2 regions of the Rummeliibacillus sp. JY-2-4R genome follow, and region 1 is predicted to be linked to the other one. Evidence: riboswitches for the same ligand, from Rfam matches in the RefSeq annotation. Region 1 holds a riboswitch; the other holds the start of a gene.
What was found. Region 1 has a riboswitch for S-adenosylmethionine ahead of ACWV26_RS17865 (bifunctional homocysteine S-methyltransferase/methylenetetrahydrofolate reductase). Riboswitches for the same ligand answer to the same signal wherever they lie in the genome.

Region 2: it holds a riboswitch for S-adenosylmethionine, as region 1 does, so the genes downstream of both, ACWV26_RS15490 (methionine ABC transporter ATP-binding protein) here and ACWV26_RS17865 (bifunctional homocysteine S-methyltransferase/methylenetetrahydrofolate reductase) in region 1, are expected to answer to the same signal.

Annotation. Positions count from the first base shown of each region.
Region 1 is NZ_CM132623.1:3,655,172-3,660,482, reverse strand. It holds gene ACWV26_RS17880 (Na+/H+ antiporter) at 1-385, opposite strand, end outside; gene ACWV26_RS17875 (protoporphyrinogen oxidase) at 629-2,014, shown strand; gene ACWV26_RS17870 (class A sortase) at 2,061-2,720, shown strand; SAM riboswitch class I at 2,888-2,991, shown strand; gene ACWV26_RS17865 (bifunctional homocysteine S-methyltransferase/methylenetetrahydrofolate reductase) at 3,088-4,947, shown strand; gene metH (methionine synthase) at 4,928-5,311, shown strand, end outside.
Region 2 is NZ_CM132623.1:3,155,405-3,160,715, forward strand. It holds gene ACWV26_RS15480 (MetQ/NlpA family ABC transporter substrate-binding protein) at 1-533, opposite strand, end outside; gene ACWV26_RS15485 (methionine ABC transporter permease) at 595-1,263, opposite strand; gene ACWV26_RS15490 (methionine ABC transporter ATP-binding protein) at 1,256-2,281, opposite strand; SAM riboswitch class I at 2,383-2,487, opposite strand; gene ACWV26_RS15495 (thioredoxin family protein) at 2,544-2,852, opposite strand; gene ACWV26_RS15500 (hypothetical protein) at 2,865-3,206, opposite strand; gene gcvH (glycine cleavage system protein GcvH) at 3,359-3,739, opposite strand; gene ACWV26_RS15510 (arsenate reductase family protein) at 3,817-4,173, opposite strand; gene ACWV26_RS15515 (acyl-CoA dehydrogenase family protein) at 4,768-5,311, opposite strand, start outside.

The sequences.
Region 1 (5,311 bases):
CGACGGGATCAGTTGGAGAAAGAATAGCAGCTAGTGCAAACGCAGCAGCTATTGGAATTGAAGGGATTAACCAATGGATAAAATAACCACCAGCTAATGTAGTAATCAATACTAAAAAAATGGCGTTTCCTAAAATGGGCATACGCATATTCCACAGTTCGTCTCGAGGAAAATTGCGACCATCATTATATAAAAGTGGCGCTACAAATAATAATAAAAACCATCCTGTTTCTAATTCTAAAGTAACGTCCTTAAATGAAAGTGCAATAATTATTCCTAAAGCAATTTGAATAAGAGCTGTTGGAATAGAAGGTATGTAGTGGCTTATAATATTAGATAGTAGTAAACATCCGATTAACAATAATACAATCATCAATAAATCCATAACATCATCCTCACATCAATTAAAATGGAACCTTCCTTCTAAAAAATAATAAGATATCGAAATTTTTTCTACAAATAATATACCCCAAACTTAGAAAAATTGACGAAGTTGTTACTAGATTTAACAATATAGTTGAATTATTATGAGCGATGTGACCAAAATCATGACATCTATTCCGCTAGAAGTTTATACTAAATAAGACAAAAGCCTAAATTGTTTGTGATGATGAAGGAGATGAGCAACTTGAAAACAGTTGTTGTAGTTGGTGGAGGCATTACAGGTCTTTGCACCATGCACTATTTACAAAAACTAAAAAGAGAAAAAAACATAGATATCCAACTTATACTTGTCGAAAAAAATGAGTTTCTAGGTGGGAAAATCCACTCGGTATATGATAATGGCTTCATCATGGAAACAGGCGCAGATTCTATAGTAGCAAGACATAAGAGTGTAATGCCACTTGTTGAAGAGTTAGGAATTGGAGAAGATTTAGTTTATAACGGGACAGGTATCTCTTATATATATACGAATAATACCCTGCATGCTATACCAACAGATAGTGTTTTTGGTATTCCGACAACAATCGAATCATTGAATAGTAGTACACTTGTTTCAATGGAAGGAAAACAACGAGCATTAAAAGACTTAGACCTACCGAATGACCGCTTCACAAAGGAGAGTTCAATAGGAGATTTTCTGGAATATTTCTTTGGAAAGGAATTAGTCGAAAAACAAATTGCCCCTGTACTTTCTGGTGTTTACTCAGGAGACTTATATAAATTAACAATGGCATCTACATTACCATATTTACTTGATTATAAAGAGCAATATGGCAGTATTATTAAAGGCTTCGGTGCAAACTTAGCGCAATTCCAAAACTCAGCTGACAAAAAATTTATTTCTTTTGAAAATGGCCTATCCCAATTAATTGATCGTTTAGAAGAAACATTAACCGATGTAAAAATTATAAAGGGTGTTATTACAACCAATATTGTAAAGCAAAATCATCAATACATTTGCTCATTTGAAGGACAAGATGATATTACTTGTGATGTTGTAGTACTATCTACACCACATGCTGTAACCAGTAAAATTTTAAATGACCAAGAAATAACTCAACAATTGGATGCTATTAAAAACGCTTCAATTATCACAGTTTATGTTGGTTTTAATATCCCTGATAAGCAATTACCAGCTGACGGTACAGGTTTTATTGTATCTAAAAATAGTGATGTAAATTGTAATGCCTGCACGTGGACAAGCCGTAAATGGAAACATACATCTAAATCAGGAAATTTACTTGTTCGTATGTTCTATAAAAGTACAAATCCGATTTTTAAGGAATTACTAAATAAAAACGAAGAAGAATTAACAGCTATTGCATTAGAAGATATTAAGAAATCACTAAAAATAGAGGGCGAGCCAGCTGCAGTTAATGTCACAAAATGGAATGATTTAATGCCGGTTTATGGTATGGGGCATGCAGCAATCGTAGATTCTTTAAACAATCAATTAGAAGAAAAGTATCCTAATGTCATTTTAGCAGGTTGTTCCTATTATGGTGTAGGGATTGGGAACTGTATTCAAAATGGGCAAGATACAGCTAAAAAAATTGCCAATCTATTATGATGAAATTGCAAAAACAAGAGGGCGAGAAAGGGGATAAATCATTTATATGATAAGAAAATTAGTACTCATATTTGGTATACTATTTCTCTTAATTGGACTGATATTATCTCTTCAAAAACCAATCATGACCTACCTTGTCGCCAATATGTCAAAAGAGGCTATTCAAAATCCAAAAGTTGAACAGCCAACAGTTTCTCCTGATTCAACTTTTGATTTTACAAAAGTGAAAAATGTACAATTACGAGATGTACTAGCTGCACAGACAGAAAAGAAAAACGTAAAACCAATCGGCGCCATTAGTGTACCTGATGTTCAAATGCAGTTACCAATTGTTTATGGTATTTCGAATGTTAATTTAACAATCGGAGCGGGAACAATGAAAAGAGATCAAATCATGGGCAAAGGTAACTACGCTTTAGCTGCTCATAATATGAATGATAACAAAACACTATTCAGTCCTTTAGCAGAAGCAAAAAAGGGCATGAACGTTTATATAACGGATTTCAAAAACGTTTATGAATATAAGATATCTGATATTTTCATTGTAGAACCAACTCAAGTAGAAGTAATTGATGACAAGGCCAACCAAAAACTTATAACACTCGTTACTTGTAATAATGATGGATCAAAACGAGTGATTATTCGTGGCGCACTTCTTAAGACATTTGCATACTCAGATAATTCATCTTTTTTTAAGATAAGCTAACAAAATATAATCAAATTGTTCAATTGATGGAATCTGCTTTTCTATTCTAGAAAGGCAGGTTTTTTATTTTTAAAATAAGTAATATATGTCATTTTTTCGAATTGTCTTGACGCAAATGAAAGAAAGGAGTATGATTCTTTTAATTATTCTAAAAAATTAAATAGTAATTCTTATCAAGAGAAGCCGAGGGACTGGCCCGAAGAAGCTTCAGCAACCAGCCGAAAGAATTGGTCAGGTGCTAATTCCAGTGGAGTAATCCTGTAGATAAGAAGGAGCAAAACACTAGAAAACACAACCTTCTTATTTTGATGTAAGAAGGTTTTTTATATTTAAAAAAGTTGCCAACCAGAATAGAAAGGGTGTTTATATGGGACTTTTAGAGAAACTTCAATCGCAAGTATTAACAGCTGATGGAGCAATGGGAACGTTATTATATTCATATGGAATTGACTACTGTTATGAGGAACTAAATATAAAAAAGCCAGAAATCATTGAAAATATACATCAACAATATATCGATGCTGGAGCAGATATCATTCAAACTAATACTTATACAGCGAATGCAATCAAACTTGAACGATATGGATTGGAAAACTCAGTAAGAGTATTAAATGAAAGTGCTATTCAAATTGCTAAAAAAGTTGCTTCAAAACAGGGGCAGTTTGTATTAGGTACAATTGGCGGCATTCGCGGTGTGCGTAAAAGTGATGCGACATTAGATGAAATCATTCAATCATTAGATGAACAAGCAGGATATTTACTAGCAGGGGATCCAGACGGTCTTTTACTAGAAACGTATTATGATTTTGAAGAGCTTACGGCTGCGGTGAAACACTTACGTAAAATAACGAATATTCCGATTATCTCACAAGTATCTATGCATGAACCGGGCATTTTGCAAAATGGATTAACCTTAAATGATGCGCTACATCAGTTAGAAGCAATTGGTGCAGATATTGTGGGTGTCAATTGTCGCCTAGGTCCTCATCATACAATTCAAGCGTTCGAAGATGTTGAACTCCCATCAAGTGCATTTCTCTCTGCCTATCCTAATGCAAGTTTACTAGATGTTGAGGATGGCAAAGTCGTATATGAATCCGAATCAGATTACTTTGGTCGTTCTGCAATATTATTACGTGATCAAGGGGTACGACTAATTGGGGGATGCTGTGGAACAACTCCTAAGCATATTGAGGCTGTAAAAAAACGTCTTGCAGATTTACCACCAATCCAACATAAAGTGGTCCATAAAAAAGAAGCTATTAAGATAAAGGAAGCTGCAAAAAGTAGCTATGAACCTTTACATGAAAAAGTTAAAAGAGAACGTTCTATAATTGTTGAATTAGATACACCAAGACATTTGGATGTTGACAAATTTATAGAAGGTTCAAAAGCTTTATATGAGGCTGGAGCTGATGCGGTAACAATGGCAGATAATTCTCTTGCTTCACCTCGTATCAGTAATATGGCAATGGGCTCTATCTTAAAATTAAATCACGATGTACGTCCGCTGGCTCACATTACTTGTCGTGATCGAAACTTAATCGGTTTACAATCACATTTAATGGGTTTAAACGCTCTAGGTATTCATGATATTTTAGCAATCACTGGAGATCCGACAAAAGTAGGGGATTTCCCAGGTGCATCTAGTGTGTATGATGTTTCTAGTCTTGAACTTCTACAGCTAATCAAAAATTTAAACGAGGGAATATCCTTTTCAGGTAAGCCATTGCGAAAAAAGGCAAATTTCTCGGTAGCCTCAGCGTTTAATCCAAATGTCCGGGTAGTAGAACGTGCTGTAGGTCGTTTAGAAAAGAAAATAGAAGCAGGGGCAGATTATTTTATCACGCAGCCTGTTTATAGTAAGGAAAAAATTATTGAAGTCTATGAAGCAACAAAGCATTTAGATACACCAATCTTCATTGGTATTATGCCACTGACTAGCATACGAAATTCAGAGTTTTTACATCATGAGGTACCAGGAATTAAGCTTTCAGAAGGTGTATTAGAACGGATGAGAGCAACTGGAGAAGACAAAGAAGCTGCTCAAGCAGAAGGAATTGCAATTGCGAAAGAATTAATCGATACAGCAGCTGAATTGTTCAATGGTATTTATTTAATCACACCATTCATGCGATATGAGATGTCAATTGAATTAATGAATTATATTCATGAATTAGATCACAGAAGAGAGGAAGAAAGCAACTATGTCAAAGCATCCTATTGAGGAACGGTTAGAAAATCATATATTAGTGCTAGACGGTGCTATGGGGACAATGTTACAAAATGCAAATTTGACAGCTGATGATTTTGGCGGTGAAGCGTTTGAAGGGTGTAATGAATATTTAAACATTACACGTCCAGATGTTGTAGAATCGATTCACCGTGCTTATCTTGAAGCAGGTTCAGATGTAATCAGTACAAATACTTTCGGTGGCACACCTGTTGTTTTAAATGAATATAATCTTGGATCTCGTGCAGAAGAGATCAACAAAAAGGCAGTAGAAATAGCAAAAAAGGTTGCAAGTGAATACTCAACTAAAGAATGGCCTCGTTTTGTAGCTGGTGCAATGGGGCCAACTACTAAGACG
Region 2 (5,311 bases), 500 kb from region 1:
TTAGGGTTTGTTGCGATATCTTTAAGTTCAGCAGATGATTTATTAACACCTTTTTTCAAAGTGATTAGACCATTTGATTCTAATAATGTAAGAATACGACCTTGGTCAGATACAGAGCTACTAATTAAAATTGTTGCTCCGTCTGGAAGTTCTTTTAGAGATTTATATTTTTTAGAATAGACACCGATTGGTTCGATATGGATTCCACCTGCACTAACAAAATCATAACCATTATCTTTAATTTGTTGGTCTAGGTATGGAATAGTTTGGAAATAGTTTGCATCTATATCGCCTGAATCAAGATCTTTGTTTGGTAAAATATAATCTTGGTATTTTTGGATATCTAGTTCTACCCCTTCTTTTTCAAGAATAGGTTTTGCTTTTTCTAAGATTTCTGCGTGAGGTACATTAGAAGCACCTACTACTAACTTAGTTTCTTTTGAATCACCAGATGATGCTTTATCATTGCTTCCGCATGCTGCTAGACTTAGCGCTAGTGATGCTGTTAGAATTCCTGCTACAATTTTCTTCATGTTCTTTTCCCCTTTTCTTTATACATTTCATTATGTTAACGTAATTTACGTTTGAACCAAATTATCTTTTATCTGTTTTTGCTGTGATAAAGTCACCGATAAATTGAATGATAAAAACGATAACTAACACAAGTACCGTAGCGACAAATGTGACATCATTACGACTACGTTGGAAACCATCCATAAACGCTAAGTTCCCTAAGCCACCTGCACCGATGACACCTGCCATCGCTGTATAACCGACTAATGCTACAGCTGTTACGGTAATTCCAGAAATAAGTGCTGGAAGGGATTCTGGTATTAAAACCTTCCAAATGATTGTCCAAGTTTTTGCACCCATAGAGCGTGCTGCTTCAATGACACCTTTATCGATTTCACGTAAAGCAATAAGAACCATTCGTGCATAGAATGGTGCAGCACCAATGATTAATGCAGGCATAGCTGCATTTGCTCCACGAATTGTACCTAATAAGAATTTAGTAAATGGAATTAACAGAATAACTAAAATGATAAATGGAATGGATCTGAATATATTCACAACTGAACCAGTTAATAAGTTAGCTAGCTTGTTCGCCCAAAGTTGTGTAGGACTTGTAAGGAATAATATAATCCCTAAGACGATTCCAATAATAAAAGTTAGAATTGTTGAAACAGCTGTCATATATAAAGTTTCTCTTGTGGCTTCCCACATAAGTTCCCAATCGACATTCGGAAAGAGATCGTTAAGCATGACTGATCACCTCCGTTTTAATTCCTAGTTCATCTAAGTAATGAATTGCTTTTGTTGTATTCTCGTTGCTCCCGATGATGCGCACAATTAATGTTCCATATGGTCCACTCTTCGTAGGAGAAATATTACCGTGTACAATGTTAACATCAACATTAAATTCACGAATCAAATGTGAAATCACAGGTTGTTCTGTCTTTGCTCCAACAAAAAATAATTTGATCAATTGATCGTTCGGATAATTTTCAAGCATTTGAGAAATAGATTCTTTGTGACCTGCTGTTTCTGTCACTTGAGATACGAATTTCTTCGTCACGTCTGCTTGCGGAGATTGGAAAACTTCAAGAACGTTTCCTTGTTCTACTACTTTTCCCGATTCCATTACTGCCACACGATGACAAATTTTGCGAATAACATGCATTTCATGAGTGATTAACACAATGGTTAGTCCCAGTTTTTCATTAATACTCACAAGTAAATCTAATATTGCATCCGTTGTTTCCGGGTCTAGTGCTGAAGTTGCTTCATCACATAGTAGAACTTCTGGGTTATTAGCTAGCGCACGAGCAATCCCTACGCGTTGCTTTTGTCCCCCTGATAATTGGGAAGGATAGGCTTTTTCTCTTCCTTTTAATCCAACCAACTCTACTAGTTCAAGCACTTTCTTTTCACGTTCCGCTTTACTAATGCCCGCAATCTCTAATGGGAAAGCAATATTTTCTTCCACTGTTCTTGACCAAAGTAAGTTGAAATGTTGGAAAATCATACTGATTTTATGGCGAGCATTTCGTAATTCTTTTCCTTTAATTGCTGAAATGTTCTGCCCATTTACGGTAACGGTACCTGAAGTAGGCTTTTCTAAACCGTTAAGTAAACGAATCATTGTACTTTTACCAGCACCACTATAACCGATAATGCCAAAAATCTCACCATCATTTATTGATAAATTAACATCATTAACTGCAGTTAGAGATCCATTAGCGGTTTTGTATTTTTTTACTACATTTTTAAGTTGAATCATAATATTCAAAACCACCTTTTGTAAAATAAAGCTAAAAATAAATAAGACCTTTCTGCAAGATTAACAGAAAGGTCTAACGTACGTTTTATACGATAACCGTTCTCTCATCTTCCAAAGCATTTGACTTTGCGTGAATTGGCACCGTGTCACATTGTGACGGTTGCCGGGCTTCATAGGGCACTTCCCTCCACCTCTCTGAATAAGAGTTACGTAAATATTTATTTAATTATGTTTGATACTTTACCACTATATGATTATATCGTCAATCCTTTTTATGAAATTTTTCATATAAATACGACACGGATTGAAAAGCATAGATTTTATCGCGAACCTTACCATTCTCGGCAATCAGTAAGCATGGGACGCTTTCCACCTGATAATCATATGCGATTTGTTCGACAAAATTTAAATTTGCTTTACCTATTTTGATGTCTGGAAATGTTTGATCGATTACCTCCATCATTTTAGAAGCGACCATACATGTACCGCACATAGGAGTATATAAATAAAATGCACATAATGACTCGCTTTCCTTCATATGCTCCCATTGTTCTATTGTCCATTCTTGCATTGTCCGTCATTCCTATTCTAAAAGAAAACTTGCATGTATTTTAAAATCTGCAGCTAATAATATTCTAGCCAAAAATTTTCTTGGTGTCGCCTCTACTTGCTTATATAAAGAAAGCGTACGTAAATGGTACGCCTCTGGATATTCTTTTTTCATCAAGGATCGTAAGCAATCCCCTGAATAATCTTCATCGAAAAACGTATATAAATCATACTCTTCATAAGGGTGTATGAGCTCTTCTAGTTTACTTGGACTAATGGTACCATTCGTGCAAAGAATTGGAACATCCTCTGCTAGTAGAGGTTGAATTTGCAATTTATCTTGTCTACCTTCAACAATAAGCACTTTATCCGACATGCTAATTCCTCCTTACAGTTTGATTCCGCGCTTAGCGGACAGTAAGAATCCTACTTAAGGGAAAAATGAAGCATAGGCAATGATTCTGAAAGCAAATGCCTGAATATACATAAAAACGCCAGCACAAAAGTGTGGCGCTTTAAGTAGTATAATTATTCTTCGATTAGTTTTGTGTATTGTTCAGCTGTAAGTAAGCCTTCAAATTGTGTAGAATCAGTTGGTTCTACAACAACCATCCATGCTTTTTCGTATGGAGATTCGTTAACGAATTCTGGGCTATCTTCTAAGTCTTCGTTGATTTCAACAACTTTACCTGAAATTGGTGCATATAATTCAGATACTGTTTTTACAGATTCAACACTACCGAATGGTTCATCAGCTTTGATTTCGTCGCCAACTTGTGGAAGTTCAACGAATACGATATCACCTAGTTCTGATTGTGCAAATTCTGTAATACCAATACGTACTTTACCATCTTCAGTTTTTACCCATTCATGTTCTTCTGTATAACGTAATTCTGCTGGTACGCTCATTATTAACCCTCCAAGTATGTATTTTTATACACCATAATTTTGACATATTCCTTATTCAAAAACAAGCAATTCTAAAATTATTTCCATGTATTTTCAAACTCTTTTTCATTAAAGCCAATTGTTATTTTTTGGTTGTCTGTGACAATTGGTCTTTTGATTAGCATGCCGTCTGAAGCGAGTAAAGCAATTTGTTCATCTTCGGACATTTCTTTAAGACGATCTTTTAGTTGAAGTTCACGATATTTCATCCCTGATGTGTTAAAGAATTTTTTTAGTGGTAGTCCGCTTAGTTCCCAGTATTTTCTTAATTCATCTTGTGTGGGTGTTTCTTCAACTATGTTGTGAGCGGAAAATTCGATGTTATTTTCTTTTAGCCAGGCTTGTGCTTTTTTACAAGTTGTACATTTTGGATATTGAATCATTTTGATCGTCATGTAAATACTCCTTTTAAAACGAATTTTGGTATCATTTTAATTGTATTGTGACTCTCATTTTGACGCAAGAAAACCGACCCAGAGATATAATGGCCGGTTTTGTTGGTTTATATACATGGTTTTAGAGTTATATTTTTGTTAAATGATTAGAAATTAATCTTCTTCCTACGCTTTGCTTTGTACACTGAAAATCTATTTTATTACTAATTATATTTAGGTTTGTAGTGTAGTCAGCTACGCTTTCCTGCGGGCGAGCGGTGAGTCTCCTCCTTCGTGCGGGGCCTCACCTGTCTCGCTTTTCCTAGCTAGGAGTCTTCGCTGACTACACTACAACTATTTTTGGAGTACTAATCTCCAACATAATTTCTAAAAAAAATCTAGAAATCTATAAATATCTTTAATACATTTTATGTGACTTCAATTAGCGTGCTAATCTCAATTTCCACAAATAATCACCTAAATACTGAAGTTCAACTTCTTTGCAATCAACATATACAATGATAAGAACTTTCCATATAGCAACAATATTTTTACATTTCTTCAAATGCAGCAAAAAGGTGAGCCCCCATCTTACTTCCGGGGCTCACTTTTAGTTTATACTGTATATTTTTCAGCAGCGATTAGTTTTACTGATGCTTGGCGTTTTTTGGTGATGAGATTGTTTGGTGTGTAGCGTGTTAGTTTGCGCAATGCTGATAGTAGCATGCGTGCTTCGTCACCATCTGCTGAAGCGATGATTGTTTCTTTTGCTTCTTTTTCAATTTCTTCAAATGCTTCTTGGGTGAAGATTTCTGTGTAAAGAATTTTTTGTGCTGCTTTTTCTTCTCCATCACGGTCAATTGCTTTTTCCGAACGCAAGACAGCTGATTCCATTGCGAATAGTTGGTTTGCGATATTCGCAATGTTTACTAGGATTTCTTGTTCTACTTCTAATTTTGGTCCAAAGCGTTGTACAGCTGTACCCGCTGCTAGTAATGCGATTTTCTTTGCCATTTTGACTAAATATTTTTCTTGTGCAAGTGCTTCATTGCCAATTTCCTCTGGGATCATGGAAAGTAATTCAGCTTGAAGGCTTTGTGCTTGTGCAAGGAGCGGCAATTCGCCTTTCATTGCTTTTTTCACAAAAGTACCTGGGACA